DNA from 2 places in the Bacillus sp. CGMCC 1.60114 genome. Region 1 is predicted to be linked to the other one. Evidence: riboswitches for the same ligand, from Rfam matches in the RefSeq annotation. Region 1 holds a riboswitch; the other holds the start of a gene.
What was found. Region 1 has a riboswitch for FMN ahead of ACFQZ1_RS06500 (ECF transporter S component). Riboswitches for the same ligand answer to the same signal wherever they lie in the genome.
Positions count from the first base shown of each region.

Region 2: it holds a riboswitch for FMN, as region 1 does, so the genes downstream of both, ribD (bifunctional diaminohydroxyphosphoribosylaminopyrimidine deaminase/5-amino-6-(5-phosphoribosylamino)uracil reductase RibD) here and ACFQZ1_RS06500 (ECF transporter S component) in region 1, are expected to answer to the same signal.

Region 1 is NZ_JBHTHG010000012.1:88,271-99,130, forward strand. It holds gene gudB (NAD-specific glutamate dehydrogenase) at 1-5, opposite strand, end outside; gene ACFQZ1_RS06460 (genetic competence negative regulator) at 250-855, opposite strand; gene ACFQZ1_RS06465 (MerR family transcriptional regulator) at 939-1,832, opposite strand; gene ACFQZ1_RS06470 (metallophosphoesterase) at 1,858-2,634, opposite strand; gene ACFQZ1_RS06475 (LysM peptidoglycan-binding domain-containing protein) at 2,732-3,214, opposite strand; gene ACFQZ1_RS06480 (CPBP family intramembrane glutamic endopeptidase) at 3,189-3,800, opposite strand; gene ACFQZ1_RS06485 (RecQ family ATP-dependent DNA helicase) at 3,800-5,326, opposite strand; gene ACFQZ1_RS06490 (YpbB family protein) at 5,316-6,377, opposite strand; gene ACFQZ1_RS06495 (ferredoxin) at 6,610-6,858, shown strand; gene ACFQZ1_RS06500 (ECF transporter S component) at 7,207-7,785, opposite strand; FMN riboswitch at 7,952-8,088, opposite strand; gene ACFQZ1_RS06505 (hypothetical protein) at 8,332-9,015, shown strand; gene ACFQZ1_RS06510 (peptidoglycan DD-metalloendopeptidase family protein) at 9,048-9,662, opposite strand; gene ACFQZ1_RS06515 (cob(I)yrinic acid a,c-diamide adenosyltransferase) at 9,749-10,330, opposite strand; gene ACFQZ1_RS06520 (ATP-binding protein) at 10,497-10,860, opposite strand, start outside.
Region 2 is NZ_JBHTHG010000117.1:27,668-38,527, forward strand. It holds gene bioC (malonyl-ACP O-methyltransferase BioC) at 1-745, shown strand, start outside; gene bioB (biotin synthase BioB) at 699-1,697, shown strand; partial or broken gene ACFQZ1_RS18665 (hypothetical protein) at 2,005-2,226, shown strand; gene ribH (6,7-dimethyl-8-ribityllumazine synthase) at 2,481-2,942, opposite strand; gene ACFQZ1_RS18675 (bifunctional 3,4-dihydroxy-2-butanone-4-phosphate synthase/GTP cyclohydrolase II) at 2,965-4,158, opposite strand; gene ribE (riboflavin synthase) at 4,171-4,815, opposite strand; gene ribD (bifunctional diaminohydroxyphosphoribosylaminopyrimidine deaminase/5-amino-6-(5-phosphoribosylamino)uracil reductase RibD) at 4,796-5,908, opposite strand; FMN riboswitch at 6,175-6,318, opposite strand; gene crcB (fluoride efflux transporter CrcB) at 6,485-6,892, shown strand; gene crcB (fluoride efflux transporter CrcB) at 6,889-7,242, shown strand; gene ACFQZ1_RS18700 (CDGSH iron-sulfur domain-containing protein) at 7,277-7,480, opposite strand; gene ACFQZ1_RS18705 (DUF2552 family protein) at 7,624-7,866, shown strand; gene ACFQZ1_RS18710 (DUF4352 domain-containing protein) at 8,091-8,549, shown strand; gene ACFQZ1_RS18715 (alpha/beta hydrolase) at 8,629-9,552, opposite strand; gene ACFQZ1_RS18720 (cation:proton antiporter) at 9,903-10,860, shown strand, end outside.

The DNA of each region.
Region 1 (10,860 bases):
ACCATAGTAAGTAAACCCCCTGTAATTTCACTTGTTTAGTAAACCTTCATTGCCTAGTATACACTCTTAAAATAGGAATGCAAGAGAAAACGCTAACAAATATATACAAACCTTTTTACCGATTGCAAACGTTTTCAATATCATTATAGTCCTTTTATTCTTTTTAGCAAGGCGAAATACTTAAAAAACTATTATTTTTTCATATAATATATAAATATTTTATATAAGGAAAAACCTCAACTGTATCACCTAGCTGAGGTTTTCTTTTATGATAAAATATTTATATATTTGCTCGATTGCTTCATTCGCCATAAGTTCTTTTCCATATTCCATCATTCGATAAATTGTAATTGTGGAAGGGCTACCAAACTCTGCTAAAATGGCAATCATATCCTCTTTCAGTAACATAGTAGAATCTTCTTCTAACCATAAATAAAAACGATTTTGCCACATATAAAGCTTTCCACCTGTTACTTCAAGACTATATAAACGACCTGCTAATGCAATTACATCCTCCAATGAAGTAAATTCGTATAGTATATGTTCGCTCTCATCAAGAGTAACTTGCATTTCAATAAATTCATCTTGAAATTCATCTTCCGTATCTGATACATGATTCTCTTTCGTAACAATAACAACCATGCCTTGAGCTTGTAGCGAGAACACCTCTACCGCAATTGGACCATCTGCCTCAAAGCCGAGCTCTTTATTCGCTTCTTGCATCATATCTCGAAACAGTTGTTGTACTTTTGGCGCATTTTTCCATAAATCTTCCTTTGTAAGTCCACGTTCTGACAAATCGTCGAACGTCAGAAAGATTTTAATTTTATTGTAATTTAAACGTTCCAACCTCATCCCGTAACCTCCTTACGCAACAGTTGCATTTAATTTTTATTATATGAAACAGAAAATAGATGGTTCTTTCCGAACAACCATTCTCACATTTTTAACCATTCATCCCATTCTTCTTTTGTATCTCCAACAAACCAGTTTCGAGTCTCTTCGCTTTCTTCATTAGAAGCAAACTCAAAGGTAAAACCACTAATCCCAACATAAAGGTTTGCATATTGTTCATGTAATCTCTTTGCAAGCTGAACACTTGCCGTGACATTTTCTTTTATTGTGCAAGAAATAAACAAGATTTTAGGATTTACTTGTTTAATTACATCATCAATATCAGCTTCTTCTATGCCTGTCCCAATATAGATTACTGGATAACCTTTCCGGCGTAAATATGTTGTAAAAATAAATAATCCAAGCTCACATAATTCCCCTGGAGTGCATATAGAAAGTACCTTTGGCAGTCCCGTATTAATAGGCATACTATGATAAATCACTCCGATACGCGAGCGTATAAATGAAGTCACATACCGTTCCTCTGCACTTGTTATTTTTTCATTCAAGCGCATATCTTTTAACCTTACAAGCAATTTTACTAACACATCTGAAATCACTTTATCTATAGAAAAAACACTAAAAGCTTCATCCAGTAACTCCAGCGCTTGTATTTCATCAAATTTTAACAAAGAATAAAGGATATCGTCTACTAAAAGTTCTACTTTATTATATTCTATTTCTGATAAATTGTGATTTTGTAATTGGTTATTTTCTAATAAACTAACTGCTTGTCCAATGGTAAATCCTTGATTCACTTTGTTAATAAGCCATTTTAATATTTGGACATGTTCTTCTGTATATAATCGGTGTCCAGCATTATTACGCTTCGGTGCAATGATTTGATACCGTCTTTCCCAAGCTCGCAATGTTCCTGGATGTATACCGAGCATATTTGACACCACTTTAATGTTATATTTACCTATTAAACTTGGCATATCTCTTCCCACCTTAAAAACAACGTCAATCTTTTCTTTGTAATGTAATCAAATGCGTTTGTGCAGAAGCACGAAAACGCAATGGCACAAGTGTTGTTCCATAACCATTACTTACAAACAAAGTCGCCTGTGGATATTCATAAATTCCACCTTTCAAAAAACGTGTAGAATGAAATAACCGAATTTGTCCACCGTGCGTGTGACCACTTAATACACAGGAGATATTTTCTGTTCCATTTAATTTATATATGATATCAGGATTATGACTCACAAGGATACGAAATCCATCTTCTTCACAATCTGCTAACGCTAAATCTAGACGATCACGCTTCAAACTCACATCGTCAACACCTAGTAACCATATCTTTTCTCCAAACTCTGATTCAAATAAAACTCCTGTATTGTCTAAAATTTTCACTCTATTTTGAAGAAGCAACGCATCTAATTCGTGAAAATCAATCTCGTAATCATTATTTCCCCAAACAAAATACACTTGTCCAATTTCATTTAACCGTTTAACATTATCAGCTACTCTAGATAACGGTACCCCTTGTTCAGCTAAATCTCCACCTATAATAACAAGATCTACTTTCCCCTTCACTTGTTGTATTAAGGATTGAGAAATCGTTCTTCTGTGAATATCAGAAATAAAAAAAATTCGTACTTCCCCAAAACTAATTGGAAAATCCACAAACGATACGGTTTGTTCTAACAATGTATCACGCATCGCTTCTCTATACATCATAACGAAGCAAACAATCACAATGCATAATATGAAACAACTTAGTAATCCCCATGTCATACATTTTCCTCATCTTTCCTCTTAACAAAATCTAACCACATAATAACACATCACCCCAGCAAGTGAAGAAAAACCTCCCACTGATGGAAGGTTCGCTTTATTTTTTCTGTTTTGATTCTATCTTCACCGGAATTTTTAACACTTGCCCTGGTTCCAACCCTTCTGCTATTTCATTATATTTCTTTATAATCGGTATCCCATCTTCATTCGGAAAATATTTTTTTGCAATACTTTCGAGTGTTTCTCCCTCTTTCACTGTATGAAACTGAAAGGCCTGTGATGATTTTGATTCATTATCTGTCTTCTTTTTTGAATCAAAAAAGATAACCTCAAATGCGCTTTTTTCAGAATTCGCACTTGATTCTGCTTTCTTCCCCTCAATATAACGTTCTGTATACCACAAAACCCCAATCGGTAGGAGAATAAATAACACTGTTAAGACTCGAACAAAAAAGTGTTTTATTTTAAATTTTGATTTTTTCTTGTCTTTATGAACTTCACTACGTGGCGGTAAACCCTCTTCTTTTGTTTGCGTCGATTCTTTTAAATCCTCTTCAAATTCCATTGTCTGCCTCGTCATATTGGTCACCACCACCTTCCGTTGGGTTCCTTAATTGCAACCCCATTATGAAATCGACTAAAAAATGAGCAAAAATCGTAATTAATAAATTACCTGTCCATTGAAACACATATCCAAATACAACACTAATCATCAATACAAAACAAAATAAAAACGGCTTAGTAATATAACGAATATGCAAAACCGCAAATACAATACTCGCAAAAATTAAGCCAAAATACGTTTGTATTACACCACGAAATAAAAATTCTTCTGCTATTCCAATTAAAAGTGTAACAACAAATACACCAAAAACAGACATCCCTTGAAACATACGATTATTAATTCCACCATCATCGAACCATGATTCAGGCAAAAGATGCATCGCAATATAATCAAGTAAAATGATAATGCAAGCAACTCCCCCACCTATTAGAACAATAGATGAAAAATCCCATTTCCATAAAGCTAGAAATGTGTCCATACTCGGAAATAATATATACGCTAATAGTATCCCAATACATATAATAATTGCTTGTGTAATATATAAATTAAGTCGGATTTCTTTTATACTCATGTCTTCAATACTTATCTTGCGTATATGCATCATTCCTCCGTTCTGAATCCGAAGAGCAATTGCAACTCTGTTTTCCAATTATAGTCGAAAACAGATTGTCTTGCTTGTCTTTTTTTATAATCTTCTATATGAATCCCACAATAATTACAACAATTTTTCGGCTGTGTTTCCTTTGCATATCCAAAATAGGAAAGAATCGACTCTCTTTTACAATTTGTTTGTCGCATCCATTCTTTCATTGTTTCTAGTTGACCATACTTATTATAAAGCCGAATTTTCACTTCTGTAATTAACTTCTGCGCCACTTCATCTGATAAAGATTCAATCATTAATTCCCTATTTTGTATGATTTTCATCCTTTCAAAATGATACCGAACGAATCGCCAATGTTGTTCACTCAATCCTGCTGCATTGTAGCAAATTCCCTCTACACTTTCTAACGGTAATACTTGGGCTTGAACCATTGTTTCTCGTAATAAAGAAAATAAAAAGCGTATTTGTTGTTCATTTGGTAATTCTTCTTCAATAATGGAGATTGGCAACTCATGATCAAGCGGACTACATAGCAAAATGGCAATACTCGCCTCTCCATCTCTACCTGCACGTCCGATTTCTTGCAAATAAGACTCTATATTTGTCGGATAATGAAAATGAATAATATAACGCGTGTTTTGTTTATTTACCCCCATACCAAATGCGCTTGTACACACAACAAGTTGAAGTTGATCGTTCATAAACTGTTGCTGAATTAACATGCGTTCTTCATGTTCCATCCCGCCATGGTAATGCGCAACATCTTCAATACCTTCACTCCGTAGATACGCTGCAAGACGTTCAGTCCAAGCTCTACTCGAACAATAAATAATACCAGGACCTTGTAAATATTTCACATGAGATAACAGCATTTCTTTTTTCTCTTGAATGGTTTGTACAAATTCTACTTTCATCGCAATATTAGGACGATCAATCGAATGTAAGTGTTGCCTCACATCTTTCAAACTTAAACTTTCAATAATATCTTGTAATACCTCTTTTGTAGCAGTAGCTGTTAAAGCAAGAACCGTGGGATAGCCCATCGATGCAATAGCTTGATCTAGCTTTTTATAATCTGTTCGAAAATCATATCCCCATTGAGAAATACAATGCGCTTCGTCCACAACAAATAAAGAGATACGAATTTTTCTTAATTCTTTTAGTAACGCATCCGATTGCAACATTTCAGGAGACACGAATACAAATTTATAGGAATGTAACCGTCGCATAGCTTTTTTTTTCTCTGTCATTGTTCGAAAACTATTTAAGGCAATAACTTTATCTTTCACCATGTATTTTAACTGTGTAACTTGATCTTCCATTAATGACAATAGCGGTGAAACAATGAGTACTGTTCCATCTTGTATAAGTCCTGGAAGCTGATAACAAAGCGATTTTCCTCCTCCGGTCGGCAGCATCGCTACAACAGAATTTCCATTTAATACGTCTGCAATAACTTCCTTTTGCCCTGGCCGAAATGTCCGGTACCCAAACCACTGATATAAAATATCTTCAAGCTTCATGTAATCCCCCTACTCGCGCTAATACAAGACGAATTTCAAAATAGGAAACATGCTCTCCGGCAGCTTGTTTCAAGACTCGCAGCTTCCGCGTTTGTAACTCCTCAATCATTTTCTGTATTTGCTTCATTTTTTCTTTTTCTATAAATTGCTCCACTTGAAATTCTTTTTCTCTCAGTGCAATTTCTACAATATGATCCTCAATTGTCGCAAACTTTAATTTTCGTATCCTGGAAATCTCCTCCATAGTACGTCCTTGTTTCCATAATTGATATGTTTTTTGTGTTGATATACTAAATAAATCTGCTTTTTCATTTGGATACGCAATAATTTGTGCCAATAATGGAAACTTTCGCTGGTGATTTTGTACATGTTGAATAATGAAATGAATCGTTCCCCAAAATAAAAGATATATTCGAAATGCATCTTGCTTCATCATATCTCCAAGTTGATCTGTTGTATAACCGATACGATGATATCCCGTTAGACGATATACGAAAATAGTTGCTTCTAGAGAGGTACTATGGATTAATATTTCATTTATTTCTTTATATAACTGTTCCGCTAGTTGTCCTCTTGAAACAGAAGAATTCATAATAAATTGTTTTACCCACATCGTGATTTCCGTATCTTGCTGAATTGGAAGAAACTTTACATGTTTCTGTTGCAAATGAGATACAGTTTGCACAATCAAAGATAACCTTCTCCAAAAACTCTCCCCAAGTTCACCATATTGCAAACCATGTAAATATTTTGGAAAAGCAAAGAATTTTTCCCATTCGTTTATTTGTTTCTCTCCCATTTCAGATAAAATGTAAGTATTTTCATGCAAACATGTAATAAGTTGCTTGTTTAATAATGCTTCAATCTGTTTATCATAATCATGACGTCTTAAAGATTTATATACACTAAACAAAAAGGAAAGATGAAACATATTTCCATCTTGCAATGTTTGTGAAGAACGTTTCCCTTTTAAAAGGTGATAAATAGAAGAAACCGTTCGTTCACCTTTTAATTGTTTTAAACAGTATAATACAGTATATTGTAGCTGCAACACTTCTTCACCCTTTCAGTCTACTTCTACTTTTATTGTAACAAAATGCATCTTATTTAGATATTTTTAAAATTTCATGTACAACTATAGAAATTAGTTGACATACTCAATTGATAAGAATTATCATTATAATTTTGTATTGAAAAGTTTCAAAAACCGTTTTACAATAAGGTTATAATTTTTCATCAGTGTTCTTATATACATATACATATTATTTAGGGGGTATACAAAAATGGCAAAATACACAATCGTTGACAAAGACACTTGTATTGCATGTGGAGCTTGCGGAGCAGCTGCACCGGATATTTATGATTACGATGATGAAGGTATTGCATTCGTAACACTAGACGATAACCAAGGTATCGTTGAAATTCCAGATGTATTAATCGATGATATGATGGATGCATTCGAAGGTTGCCCAACTGATTCTATCAAAGTGGCAGATGAAGCATTCGACGGTGACGCATTAAAATTTGAATAGTCTCATTGTTGACTTCAAAAAATAACCCTCAAATGTGAGGGTTATTTTTTTACACTTTATTTTCTTCTATTTAGCGCAACTTTCACTAGTCACTCATCCTAAATTTAATGGTCAGCCCCACCAAACAGCCTCTTACTGCTCCTTATGCTAGATAAAGTGAAACTTCCATTAGTGGGGGCTTCATCTCCCACTGATGGTTAGCTGAACCAATCGGGCGCATGCCAGCAGTTATCCCCCACCTATCTTCTTCGATTTTCTCTGAATCTTGAGGTGGGGTCTTACTGCCCGTTAATGCGGGATAAAAAAACATCAGCAGAAAAATCTTCTACTGATGCAAAACCTTCTATTTTATGCATTTTTCATTTTCGCAAATACCCATACTTTCAATCGAGAAAATAAAGGAACAAAAATAATTGTTACTATAATTCCTTTAATTAAATTAAAAGGTAAAATTGCCGCTACAATTGTTTGACGCATTACACTGTTAGACATAGCAGGTTGACCTAAGAACCAAGTGTAAGCTGGTAAAATGATAAAATAATTGAGTACACTCATAATAAGTGACATACAAACTACTCCTAACATCAATCCAGTTGTTAAACTTTTAACTGTGCGATGTTTACGGAATAAAATAGTTGCTGGAAGAATAAAGAGACATCCAGCTACAAAATTCGCCACTTCTCCTACTGGTACACCCGTTAAACTTCCTTGAATCCCATAATATAGAACGTTTTTTATCGCTTCTACAATTACACCTGAAATTGGCCCAAAAATAATGGCTGCAATTAAAGCTGGAACATCACTAAAATCAATTTTTAAAAACGGCGGGAATCCCGGAAATGGAAAATCCAGCATCATTAGTAAATATGCAATACTGCTCAGCATCGCGACGCTCACCATTTGTACTACACTCATCTTTTGTTTCATGTTTCTCTCTCCTTTTCCATCGATCATCTCATGGAAAGTGGAAAGGCTCTGCTATGCCTAAATATATTCTTGCATGAAAAAACCCTTTGCATCCGAAACGCAAAGGGAGAAATTTTAGGCACATCAAACAGACGTTCAAACATTTAACTTTTTTGAACGCTCGAACCTCCATCTTCTCCCATCCAGACTGTACTGTCGGCTTTGGAATCGCACCAAATCCTGCCTTAACGGCTCGCGGGCTTAGAACAAAAATACATGTTCATCACCGCCGGTCGGGATTTTCACCCTGCCCCGAAGATAGACCGATATTCTATTTTCTCCATCATTATACAACAACTTTAAAACAATGTGAATGAAAATGATTCTTTTTCATTCACTCCTCATAATTGCATGCTATTCTAACAATAAGTAAATAATATGACAAAAAAGAACAAATTTTCGTGTTTGTTCTTTTTTGCTCACAATTCTCTAGTCATTTATACATGAAAGTGATAAGATATGATATTGTTAAGAAAAACAGCATTTTCTTACAGTGGAGGAAATGTCATGAGTAAAGAAAAAAAACAGCCTATTCGAGAAATTATGAAAAAAAATCTTCGCAAAGAATACTTTTATTTAAAAAAGGAATTGCTGTTCTATTGTCTTCTTGATTCAGGTAAATTCTCAAGAGATACATATTATGCCACTTTTGATGAAGATGGCATTAGCGTATATCAATACGATAAAAATTTAGACAGTAAACTAAAACTTTGCGAACGACATCCATGGAAAAGCTGGAAAAAAGTCAAAATTGATCATTATTTAACAAAAACTCAATTCGTTTTTCAAGGAGAACGAAATTGGATTCTTTCTCTTTTTCATCAAGGAAAAAAAGCAGAAAAAATTATTCAAACGTATACATCTTTAGAAACAGAAATTGTTTCCAGACCATTTTTAAAAAAACTGCCTGGTTATCGATCTAATACAACATTGAATATGTATATTGGGACTATTTGCTATACCGTACTTATTGCATTTTTATTAAAATTTATTCTCCCATTTCAAATTCAAATTGCTTTGTATTCGCTGTCTATCGGCTGTATGTTGCTAGGTCTTCTTTGTTTCGTTATCGGTCTTATTGAACCTACTCTTGTCTTATTTAGAACAAAAGAAAAAACGCGAGCTAAAGTGTTTTATTATTATAGCTATTTAATAATTACTGGATTTGCATGTATCTTTATTTTCTGGTAACAAGCAAAAGAGCTAGTTTTCCTAGCTCTTTTTCAATTAATATGTAATTTTTGCGTCGGATAAATAGTATCTTTTTGCAAGCGATTTTTCACTTTTAATTCTCTAACAGTTGTACCAAACTTTCTGGCAATACTGACCAGTGTATCACCTTTTTGTACGACATATACAGAGGCGGATGCTACCGTGTTAGGCTTTTCTTGAATTAGTTGCAGTGGGTTCACTGCATTTGTTTTCGCTATCGTCCAAGCCCCTTTATGAACTTCTAAATGTAAGTGAGCACCATTCGATTGTCCTGTATTCCCTACTTGACCAATTTTTTGCCCTTGTGAAACTACATCTCCCTCGCTCACAAGTCGTTTATTCATATGAGCATATACAGCTTCATAATCTTCATGTTTAATAAACACCACATGTCCGTAACTATCAGAAAAATAAGATCTTGTTACAATACCATCTTGCATAGCCGCTATTGAAGTGCCAATCGGTGCAGCAATATCAATACCAAAATGTTTTCCATTTCTCGTTCCAAAATAATCGCTAATTCTCCCCTCTACTGGCCATGCCCACCGCTTTTCTTCCGCGGCTCCTTCTGTTTGTGCTATAAAAAAGACACAAAAGAAAAGCAAAATGATTTTCAAAACTTTCATTGTGAATCCTCCGTTTTCTAAATAACAATCACACTTTCTCTATTGTGGTTAATTATAGTAAAAAGTATACAAAAAAAAGAAAGAGCCTATTTCTCTCTCTTCTCCTCCTTTTCTCGAAATACAATCGCACTTCTTTCATATTCTACATCTTTCACATTAGCACGAGCGTTCACAACTCTTGCAACTGCAAATAAATAATCTGATAATCGATTTATGTATTGCAAAACATATTCATTAATCTCATCCTGTTTCTTCAAAGAAACAATACAACGTTCTGCCCTTCGTGTAACAGTACGAGCAATGTGAATAATAGCTGCCCCTTGACTTCCCCCTGGTAAAATAAAACGCTCGAGTGGTGGTGCCTCTTGGGTATATACATCAATCCTTTCCTCTAGAAAAGCAATCATGTCTTCTGTTACTTTATACGGAATTGTTTTCTTCACAATCGCTAAATCTCCGCCACAATCAAACAACTCATGCTGAATTTTTTCAAGTTCTTGATGAATATCTTGAAACAATTCACCGTTTAGCAATATCATTGCATGTCCGATAAACGAATTCGCCTCATCAATTGTTCCATATGCCTCTACACGCAAATTATCTTTATCTACACGCCCCCCAATAAGACTCGTTTGTCCCTTATCGCCTGTTTTTGTATACAGTTTCATGTTTTCTCTCCTTTTTTCTTTTACATTCTTCACTATTATTAACATTCCTTTTTTTGGTCATGAAAAAAGCTTATCAAAAAGATAAGCTTAAAAATTCACATATAATTTCATCATATTTATTCCGCTATTCACGGGCAGTAAGATCCCCACTGATGGAAGTTTCACTTTATGTTGGCAAATATACAGAGAATGTTGTCCCCTCATCTACTACACTCGATACTGTAATCTTACCATCATGTCCTCGCACAATGTTTTTTGCAATTGCAAGCCCTAACCCTGTACCACCTGTTTTTCCACGTGTACGAGCCTTATCCGCTTTATAAAAACGCTCAAATAAGAATGGAATATCATCTTCTGGAATACCAATACCAGAATCTGCAACTTCGAATACAATTCCGTTATTTTTCTCATCAATAATAAGCGATACTTGACCACCCGCATTTGTATGCCTTAAAGCATTATCAATTAAATTTGTTAACACTTGCTCCATACGATCTGGATCAAAAGAATGCTGCTCTATAGAAGTACGA
Region 2 (10,860 bases), on a different contig from region 1:
ACATTACGATGCAGCAGCGCGGATTCGTATTTTAGAGCTTGGATGCGGCACAGGTTATGTAACAGAGAAACTAGCGACATTTTTTCCGAATGCGACGATTACAGCTGTTGATTTTGCAGAAAGCATGATTGCGAAAGCAAAAATGCATTGCAATATGGAGTCTGTTACATTTCGATGTGAAGACATTGAACATATTAAACTTTATGAAAAATATGATGTGATGATATCTAATGCAACGTTTCAATGGTTAAATGATTTATCAGCTGTATTAGCGAATTTATATAAAAATTTATGTGAAGATGGTGTGCTACTGTTTTCAACATTTGGATATAAAACGTTTCATGAGCTACATACGTCATTTCAACGTGCAAAAATAGCATGTGCAATAGAGGATGAAACAACTGTTGGTCAAACCTTTTTAACAGGACTGCAGTTGCAAGGATTATGTAAAAGAATAACAGGGGATATACATGTTGCTGAAACATGTTACATAGAAACCTTCGCTACAGTTCGTGAGTTTTTACAATCCATTCGTAAGGTTGGGGCTACGAACAGTAACGAAGGATCTTATTGCCAAAGTCCTTCCATTTTTCGTAGTATGCTTCGCATATATGAACAAGATTTTATGGAAGATGGAAGAATTGCAGCAACATATCATGCTTTATTTTCTTATATGAAAAAAGAGGGGAAGAGAACAAATGAAACATGTACAAACGAAAACAAATTGGAAGCAAATCGCATCTGAGGTAGTGCAAGGAAGAGCTGTAACGAAAGAAGAAGCACTAAATATATTGCAAGCAAATGATGAAGAAATTTTAGAAATTATGAATGCTGCGTATGTGATTCGTCATCATTATTTTGGAAAAAAGGTAAAACTAAATATGATTATTAATACGAAGTCTGGTTTATGTCCAGAAGATTGTGGATATTGTTCCCAATCAATCGTATCAGAGGCCCCAATTGATAAGTATGCTTGGTTAACGCAAGAGAAGATTGTAGAAGGTGCACATGAAGCGGTTCGCCGTAAGGCAGGTACATATTGTATTGTTGCTTCCGGTCGCCGTCCAACTAATAAAGAAGTAGAACATGTCATTGGAGCAGTAAAAGAAATCCGTGATACGACTGATTTGAAGATTTGCTGTTGTTTGGGCTTTTTAAATGAAGATCAAGCGGAGCGTCTTGCAGAAGCTGGTGTGCATCGTTACAATCACAATTTAAATACGCATGTAGATAATTATGAGAGTATTTGCTCAACTCATACGTATGACGATCGTGTTGATACAGTTGAAAAAGCGAAGCATGCGGGTATATCACCATGTTCGGGTGCTATTTTCGGAATGGGGGAAACAAAGGAGCAGCGTGTAGAAATTGCATTTGAATTAAAACGCTTAGATGCGGATTCTATCCCATGCAATTTCCTTGTTGCTGTAAATGGAACGCCGTTAGAAGGGCAAAAAGAATTAACACCAATAGAGTGCTTGAAAGTATTAGCAATGATGCGCTTTGTGAATCCGTCAAAAGAAATTCGGATTTCTGGTGGACGTGAAATTAACTTACGCTCTGTTCAACCGCTTGGTTTATTTGCTGCAAATTCAATCTTTGTTGGTGATTATTTAACGACAGCTGGTCAAGAACCAACATCAGATTGGGGAATGATTGAAGATTTAGGATTTGAGATTGAGGAATGTGCGTTGTAATAAAGTGAAACTTCCATCAGTGGGGAGCTTCATCCCCCGCTGATGGTTAGTTGAAACAATCGGGCTCTTACTGCCCGTTAGTGCGGGATAAAGTTACATAGATCGTAGTTGTAAAAAATCAATAAAGATTAAGGAAGAAAGCTCTTGATATAGGAGCTTTCTTTTTTGTAAATAAAATGTAATAAAACGTATATAACCCTCATGGTCATTCAATTTGTAAGAAGATAACCATAATACGTGACCGAATTTCCCACTCCGCAATTGTACATAGTAAGAGAGATATTAACAATGGTTTGGAGGGATTTGCATGCATAAATATGTATTAGCAGTTATGAGCTTTCTTATTTTGTTAAAAGCAATTAGTGCAGACCCAGTGAAAGCAATTCAAAATCCTGAACAGAAAGGTATACAAGCGAGAATTGAGCAGCATTTTTGGTATCAAGCTGAGCATTTTGGAATTGAAACAGAGAGAAATGATTTAAAAGAAGTGGGTAGAGAGCTTCATATTGTGCAAGAGGAACAGAGAAAATAAAAAATAAGAAAACAAAAAGAGGCCGAAGCCTCTTTTTGTTGTTTGCTCGAAACCTAACCAGCCATAAGAGCCCGATTGGTTCAACTAACCTCTTGTGAGGAAAAGCACCTCCCAAGAGGAAGTTTCACTTTATCCCGCTCAAACGGCTGGTAAGAAGTAAGAGCAGGAAGAAGACATAACCAGCCATAAGAACCCGATTGGTTCAACTAACCTCTTGTGAGGAAAAGCACCTCCCAAGAGGAAGTTTCACTTTATGCCCACTGACGGGATAGGTTTGCCATTTCAATAGCTGCAACAGCAGATTCCCAGCCTTTATTTCCAGCTTTTGTACCAGCACGTTCAATTGCTTGTTCAATTGTTTCTGTTGTTAATACGCCGAAGATAACTGGGATTTCTGTTTGTAACGAGAGAGAAGCGACACCTTTTGCAACTTCATTACAAACATAATCATAATGCGTTGTTGCACCGCGAATCACTGTTCCAAGTGTAATAACTGCATCGTATTGTCCGCTGTTTGCCATTTTTTTTGCGATTAATGGAATTTCAAATGCACCAGGAACCCAAGCGACATCAATATTATTTTCTTCTACTCCATGACGCTTTAAACCGTCTAAGGCACCGCCTAATAGTTTGCTTGTAATAAATTCGTTAAAACGACCAACGACAATACCTACTTTTAATCCTGTACCAACTAAATGACCTTCGAATACCATAATGTATCTCTCCCTTAATCTATTATAAATTTAATAAGTGACCTAATTTTGTTGATTTCGTTTGTAAATATGCCTTATTTTCTTCTTTTGTTGGCATTTGCAATGGTACGCGCTCAACAACTTCTAGATCATAACCTTGTAAACCTGCGATTTTACGAGGATTATTTGTTAAAAGACGAAGTTGCTGTAATCCTAAATCTTTTAAAATTTGTGCGCCAATACCATAATCGCGAAGATCAGCTGCAAAGCCAAGTTTTTCATTTGCTTCTACAGTATCGTAACCTTCTTCTTGCAGCTTATATGCGCGTAATTTATTAAGCAGTCCAATGCCGCGTCCTTCTTGACGCATGTATAGAAGAACCCCTTTTCCTTCTTGTTCAATTCGAGCAAGAGCTGCATGAAGCTGCGGACCACAGTCGCAGCGGCAGGATCCAAATACATCGCCAGTTAAACATTCAGAATGGACGCGTACAAGAGTTGGTTCACCTGTGGAAACATCTCCTTTTATAAGAGCGATATGTTCTTTATCGTCAAGAGAATTGGAGTAGCCAATTGCTTGGAATGTACCAAATTCCGTTGGTAAAGTAATTTCCACTTCACGCTGCACTAACGTTTCATGATGACGGCGATATGCAATTAAGTCTTCGATTGTAATCATTTTGAGATTAAATTGCTTTGCGATCTCTAATAAATCAGGAACGCGTGCCATCGTACCATCTTCATTTATAATTTCACAAATGACACCTGCTGGTTCTGCACCGCATAATGTTGCTAAATCTACAGCAGCTTCTGTATGCCCAGCACGGCGAAGAACACCACCTGTTTTTGCGATTAATGGAAAAATATGTCCAGGACGCTTAAAATCACTTGCTTTCGCCTTTGGGTTTAGTAGCTCACGTACAGTTGTTGCACGTTCATGAGCACTAATACCAGTTGTTGTTGAAATGTGATCGATGCTAACTGTAAAGGCAGTGCCGTGAGAATCTGTATTATTTGAAACCATTGGCTTTAGCTCCAAACGATCGGCATATTCTTCTGTAATCGGAACACATACAAGACCGCGCCCATGTGTAATCATGAAATTGATTGTTTCCGGTGTAATGTACTCACCTAAGGCAATAAAATCCCCTTCGTTTTCTCTATGTTCATCATCACATACGATGACAACTTTTCCTTGCTTTAAATCTTCTAGTGCTTCTTCAATACGATGAAACATTTCATTTCCTCCTTATAGGAATCCGTTGTCTTGTAAAAAGCTTTCTGTAAGTGAACTTTTTTTAGGTGCTGGCTTTGTAATAAAACGTTCAATATATTTTCCAATCATATCGCACTCAACATTCACGATATCGCCGACAGTTTTCTTTCCGATTACTGACTGACTTAACGTGTGTGGAATGAGGGAGATTGTGATAGAAGAGTCATCAACACCAAAAATTGTAAGACTCGTACCGTCAATGGCAACAGATCCTTTTTGTAAACAATAGCGAAGTAGTTCATTTGGTAATTGTATTTTGTAATATACGGCATTATAGCTCCGCCTTTTATCAACAATTGTTCCAATACCGTCAATATGTCCTGTAACGAAATGTCCACCGAAGCGGCCGTTTGCACTCATAGCACGCTCTAAATTTACTTTTGAACCGCGGCTAAGAGTTTGCAGTGAAGTTGCTCGCATCGTCTCTGGCATGACATCAACGGTAAAAGAGTGTGTTGTAAAAGAAGTGACGGTTAAACATATCCCGTTTACAGCAATGCTGTCACCTAAGTTTACGTCTGACAAAATTGTCTGTGCCGAAATTGTAAGTTGCATTGCTTCACCGGTTTGTTGCATGGTAGCAATCGTTCCGAGTTCCTCAACAATTCCTGTGAACATAAGGCACCTCTTTTCTTGGAGTGGCAACTACTTTTATATCGTCGCCGATTTGTTCCATCGATTGAATATGCAAGGTAAGTGCATCTTGCAGTTTTGTAAAACCATTTCCGCCAAACCATGTTGGGGCATCTTTACCACCAATTAGTTTTGGACTAATATACGTAATCAGTTCCTGAAAACATTTTGCTTCTAAGAAACTTGCATGAATAGTTTGTCCGCCTTCGACAAAGAGAGAAAGAATATTTTTTTCTCCAAGAAGATCGACCAGTTCGTTTATTTCAATGTTACTCGTCTTCATTTGTAATACAGATACCATATCAGATTGGAATTTTGAAATTTTGTCGTTGGAAACGCCATTTCCCACAACAATCCATGTTGGCACCTCTCCATCTGTAATTACATGAGATGAAAGTGGAGTTCGCAAATGCGTATCAAGTACGATGCGAATCGGATTTTTTCCGCCATTTACAAGGCGCGTTGTTAAATGCGGATTATCGGTAATGATTGTATTTACACCAACGAGAATGGCATCGTGTGTATGGCGATAACGATGTACATCAGCCCGCGATGGTTCACTTGTAATCCACTTACTTTCCCCTGTACTAGTAGCAATTTTTCCATCTAGGCTCATTGCTGTTTTTAAGGTTACAAATGGACGCTTTGTTTTCATGTAGTGAAAAAAGTAACGATTTAATTCTTTTGCTTCTTTTTCGAGTACACCAATTGTTACGTCAATTCCAGCCTCTTGTAAACGCTTGACACCTTGACCTGAAACGAGTGGATTACTATCGAGTACTGCGATGACCACTCGTTTGACGTTTTTGGCTATAAGTAAATCACAGCAGGGAGGCGTTTTTCCGTGATGACTGCACGGTTCTAATGTTACGTACACTGTTGCGCCATGAGCTTGTTCACCCGCCATCTGAAGAGCGTGAACTTCTGCGTGTTCAGTTCCTGCTCGTAAATGGGCTCCTACTCCAATGATATTTCCATCTTTTACAACAACAGCACCGACCATTGGATTAGGACTTGTTTGACCAGCTGTATTTTTTGCTAATTGCAAAGCAAGTGCCATATATTCTTGATCTGTCATAAACTCACCTCTCTAAAAAAATCAAAAAACCCCAAGGACATAATCCTTGGGGTTGAGAGAGACGATGTTTCTAGAAATATAAGAAGGATACGAGAGTATGCTTAAGAAACCTAGCAAATATCGAATTTTTCACATGCTAGTGTTATCCCGTTATTTCAGCAGAGAAACAAATAGTATACGAAAGAAAACAAGTGTATGTTTAAAAATAAACAATACAAATACACATGCTGAAATAAACGTTGTATCCTATTATACGTACTAGAAAACATATCCTTCTCCCATCCAGACTATACTGTCGGTTCTAGATTCTCACTAGATCCACCGTTTTCAACTTGAAAACGGGTCACGGACTTAGAAGTGTGAACTTCATCACCGCCGGTTGGGAATTTCACCCGACCCCGAAGGATGCTGTTTGCTCACATTATAGCACAAAAAAGACAAAAGGCTATAAAAAATATTCTAATGTGAAGAATTATGTGAAAATAAAGGAGAAGCTAAAGCTGCATTAGCGGCGGGATTAATTTGCTATATTAGTGTAGAAAAGGTTTTATATCGTGTTTAAAACGAGGTGAGAGTATGAAAAAATATATTGCTGTAGGAATAGGCGGTATTATTGGAGCTTTGGCTCGCTATGGAGTAGGCCAATTGCTTGAACCAACATCTTCTGCTGGTTTTCCATTAGCAACATGGTTAGCCAATATGAGTGGTAGCTTTTTATTAGCATTCTTAACGATGTCTGTTTTTCGGATGAAACAAGTTTCACCGCTTATGATAAGTGCTGTTGGTACAGGAATAATTGGTGCGTTTACAACATTTTCAACGTTTAGTGTGGAAACGATGAAGTTGTTGCGGCATGAAGCATTCACAATGGCATTTTTATATGTGGGCGCAAGTATGATAGGGGGATTACTTTTAGCTTTTAGTGGATTTTATGCTGGGAATATGCTGTATGAACACAGGTTGAAGAAAGAAGGAGACATATGAATATTCTACTTGTCGGTATCGGGGGCTTTTTCGGTGCAATTACACGTTTTTTTATTAGTACTGTAGCGAAAGAAAAGTACGGAAATGCTTTTCCATATGGAACATTTTTTATAAATATAATCGGCTCATTTTTACTCGGTATGTTATTTGGTGCTGAAGTAGCTAAAATGTGGATATTGTTATGTGGTACAGGGTTTATGGGAGGATTCACGACGTTTTCGACGTATCAACTAGAAATGATACAACTTATACATAAACGAGAAGGGCAAAAGGCATTACTATATTTTGTTATGAGTAATGTAATAGGTATTGGTTGCGCTTTTGCTGGCTTTTATATTGGGGGCATGTAAAAAATACGCGCACATTTTCTTGTGCGCGTGTTTTTTATTCTTTCGGTGCACGTACAACAGATTCAAATTTGCCTTTATGTGAACCATCGCAATACGGCATATTTTGGGATAATCCACAACGGCATAGAGAAAATGCCGGTTTAGCTGGAAATACATTCCCTTCAGCATCGATTAGTTCCACATCCCCTGTAATACGGAACGAACCATTATTATTTACTTTAATTTGTACTTTCTCCATTGTTACACCTCCTTACCAAACGCTTATGTCTATCATATACTTACTAGAATTACTTGACAATGTTTAGAAACAATGCTTTTTGTGAGAAAATAGAAATGATATAATAAGTTATATACTGAAAAAATATTAAGGTGAACATAAACATGAACAAACAATTACGTACATTACAAAACATTGCAAAAGAGCGAACGTGGGTATCGTTTTTAAACGATAATCATCCATACAGCTTACTTCATTGGTCGATTGCTGGTGTGCAGCAAGAAGTGAAGGATGTATGGTTATTACAAGATGAAGTCACATTTCAAACAACAGAGTTCCTATCACTTGATGAAGCGGTAAAATGGATTTCTGAAAATATGGATCAAGTTACAGACGTATTGGCGTAACATAAGCTGCTATTAGTAGGTGTTCGTTTCTAATGAAATGATTTTTACTGTTGGCTGAGATAAGAAAAAGGCAAACTCATAGGTAAATGAGTTTGCCTTTTTTATGTAATCATGCGGGTGACTCAATTGTATTTTTATTTATAGATTAGATCTTTCATATGCATAAAAATGCGCAATGTGTAAATCATACAATCGATAGAAACAGCAAAAGAAGGTGGAAGTTGTTGCGGAAACGATTGAGCATAATAAGTATCATCATATGCTTTTGTATAGCTGGGTGTAATAGAGAAGAACAGGTTAATAAATCAAGTGTCAAAGGGGTTTTATCCGCTTATCAGATAGAATTTAATATTAAAAATATAAGTCGTGTAGTGCATTATGATGTGTGGACTGCGAAACAAAACCACACGCTACTTGTTATAAACTTTTCTTTAAAAAACAGTAGAAACAAAAGTATTGTTGTTAAACCCGCTCAGTTTAATGTTATTTCAACGACTGGAAAGATATACGGAGTCGTTCAAACGAAAAGGAACCCAAGTATATTGCATGATACAAGGATAAAATCATACGATTCAGTGCAAACGAGTATTATATTTGAAATGCCTAAAGAAGAGGTGGAATCTGAATTATTATTCGCTCCTGATTTTGCTAAAGATGAGCCGATTGTTCTATCTCTAAAATAAGATGAAACTTCCATCAGTTTTCTATCTCCAGCTGATGGAAAGCTCTTACTATCCAAAAGTAGCGAAACAAAAAACAGGCTTATGCAAGCCTGTTTTTTGTTTTGTTTACATATGTTGTTAAAAATTGGTCAACTGCTGTTTCATATTCTTCTTTATTTTCTGCATACGAACAAGCATGAGCGCCTTTTTCGGCAATAAAGAGTTCTTTTGCGCCTTCTTTTGCTTCATACAATGCTTGTGTCATCTTGCATAAAATGTATTCATCTTCTTTACTATGGATGAACAACACAGGATTTTTAATATTTTTCACACAATCAATCGGAGAAATTTCATGAAGTGTATAGCCATCCCGCACTTTTAAAAGTGTATTAGCTATTGGTAAAAGAGGCCATTTTGGCAAATGGAACTCAACTTTTAAACGGTATTGAAGTTGCTCGTAAAAGTCAGAGAATGGACAGTCGGCAATGTAAAAATCAGCCCCATCTTCAACCACCCCTGCATATTGTAATAATGTTGCAGCTCCCATTGATTCACCGTGAATACCAAGTGTAATATTTGAACCGAATCGTTTTTTGAGCCAATCTACTACCGTTTTTAAATCGTGTTTTTCATAATAGCCGTAACTTGTTGTTTTGCCTCCTGTTTGTCCGTGACGACGATGATCGTAAATAAATACATTGAAGCCTCTGTTTAAAAATAAATTTGCATATTTTATGGAATTCATTTTGTTGACGGTTACACCGTGGCAAAAAATCATAAACTTATTTGAATGGCTAGTAGGAATATAGTAACCATGAATGTTATAACCAAATTGCGAAGAGAGGTATACTTCTTCTTTCGAGAGAGATTCAAAATCCTCTAAGCGAAAATGCTGTTTTGTTTCACGTTCTAAAATTTCTTCTTCTGTTTTTTTCTTTAAATACATGACTTTACTCGTGAAGAAAATACCAACCCCAATAAGAGTACCTGCTATTGTCAATAATGTTTTCAAAAACGCTCTCATACCCCATCCTCCAAGCTACAGTACATATGATAAATACATTGTATCATAAGAATATAAAAAAGGTGAAAAAGGCAAAAAGAAGGATAAAAAAGAAAAAGAAGATTGACTTCATAGACTAAAATCTTACTTAAAATTAAATTTGATAAAAAATATGTAAGATTAATTAAAGGATTACTTAGGAAAAATAACTCTATTTTATAAATAGGAAGTTTTTTTTCAACAGGAATTTATTGATTGAAAATCAATGTAATAATTGCACAAAGTGGCCAATTTGATAATTTCACAGACTAATATAAAACATATATAATTATAATTATTCCAATGAGAAAGATAAGAAAAGGAGAGATGAGATGATATTTTTCTTTCAATTAGCAGTAATTTTGCTAAGTACAAAGCTTGCAGGTGATTTAAGTGTCAGGCTAGGGCAACCGTCTGTACTTGGAAAACTTATAGTTGGTATTATGATTGGTCCGGCAGTATTAGGATTAATTGATAATACGGATTTACTGAAGCAATTAAGTGAAGTTGGAGTTATTCTCCTCATGTTTATGGCTGGTTTAGAAACGGATTTAAAGGAACTAAATGAAAATCGTAATTCTTCTTTAGCAGTAGCAGTTGGTGGGATTATTATGCCGTTTCTAGGTGGTTATGTTGCCGGACTTGTGATTGGAATGGAACAAGCGAATGCTGTCTTTTTAGGCTTACTTCTTTGTGCAACTAGCGTTAGTATCTCTGTGCAAACGCTTCGGGATTTAGGGAAAATGAAAACGCGTGAAAGTACAACAATGCTTGGCGCAGCTGTATTTGATGATATCCTTGTTGTTATTTTACTTGCATTTGCCATGAGTTTTTTAGGTGCAGATGATGTGAATTTAACAATGGTTATTTTGAAAAAGGTTGTCTTCTTTGCGGCCATTATCCTAATCGGATGGAAAGGCGTTCCGATGATCATGCGCTTACTTTCTCCACTTCGTGTGTCAGAATCTATTATTAGCGCAGCCCTTATTATTTGTTTCTCCTTTGCTTATTTTGGAGAATTACTAGGAATAGCGGGAATTATCGGAGCGTTTGCGGCAGGGATTGCTATCTCTCAAACAGATTATAAACATGAAGTTGAAAAGAAAGTAGAACCAATTGCTTATGCAATGTTTGTTCCTATTTTCTTTGTAAGTATTGGAATGAATATTACGTTTGCAGGAATTGGAGATAAAGTTTGGTTTATCGTCATTTTAACAATAATTGCTGTGTTAACGAAATTGGCTGGTTGTGGTCTTGGAGCACGTATGACAGGTTTTGATTTACAGTCTT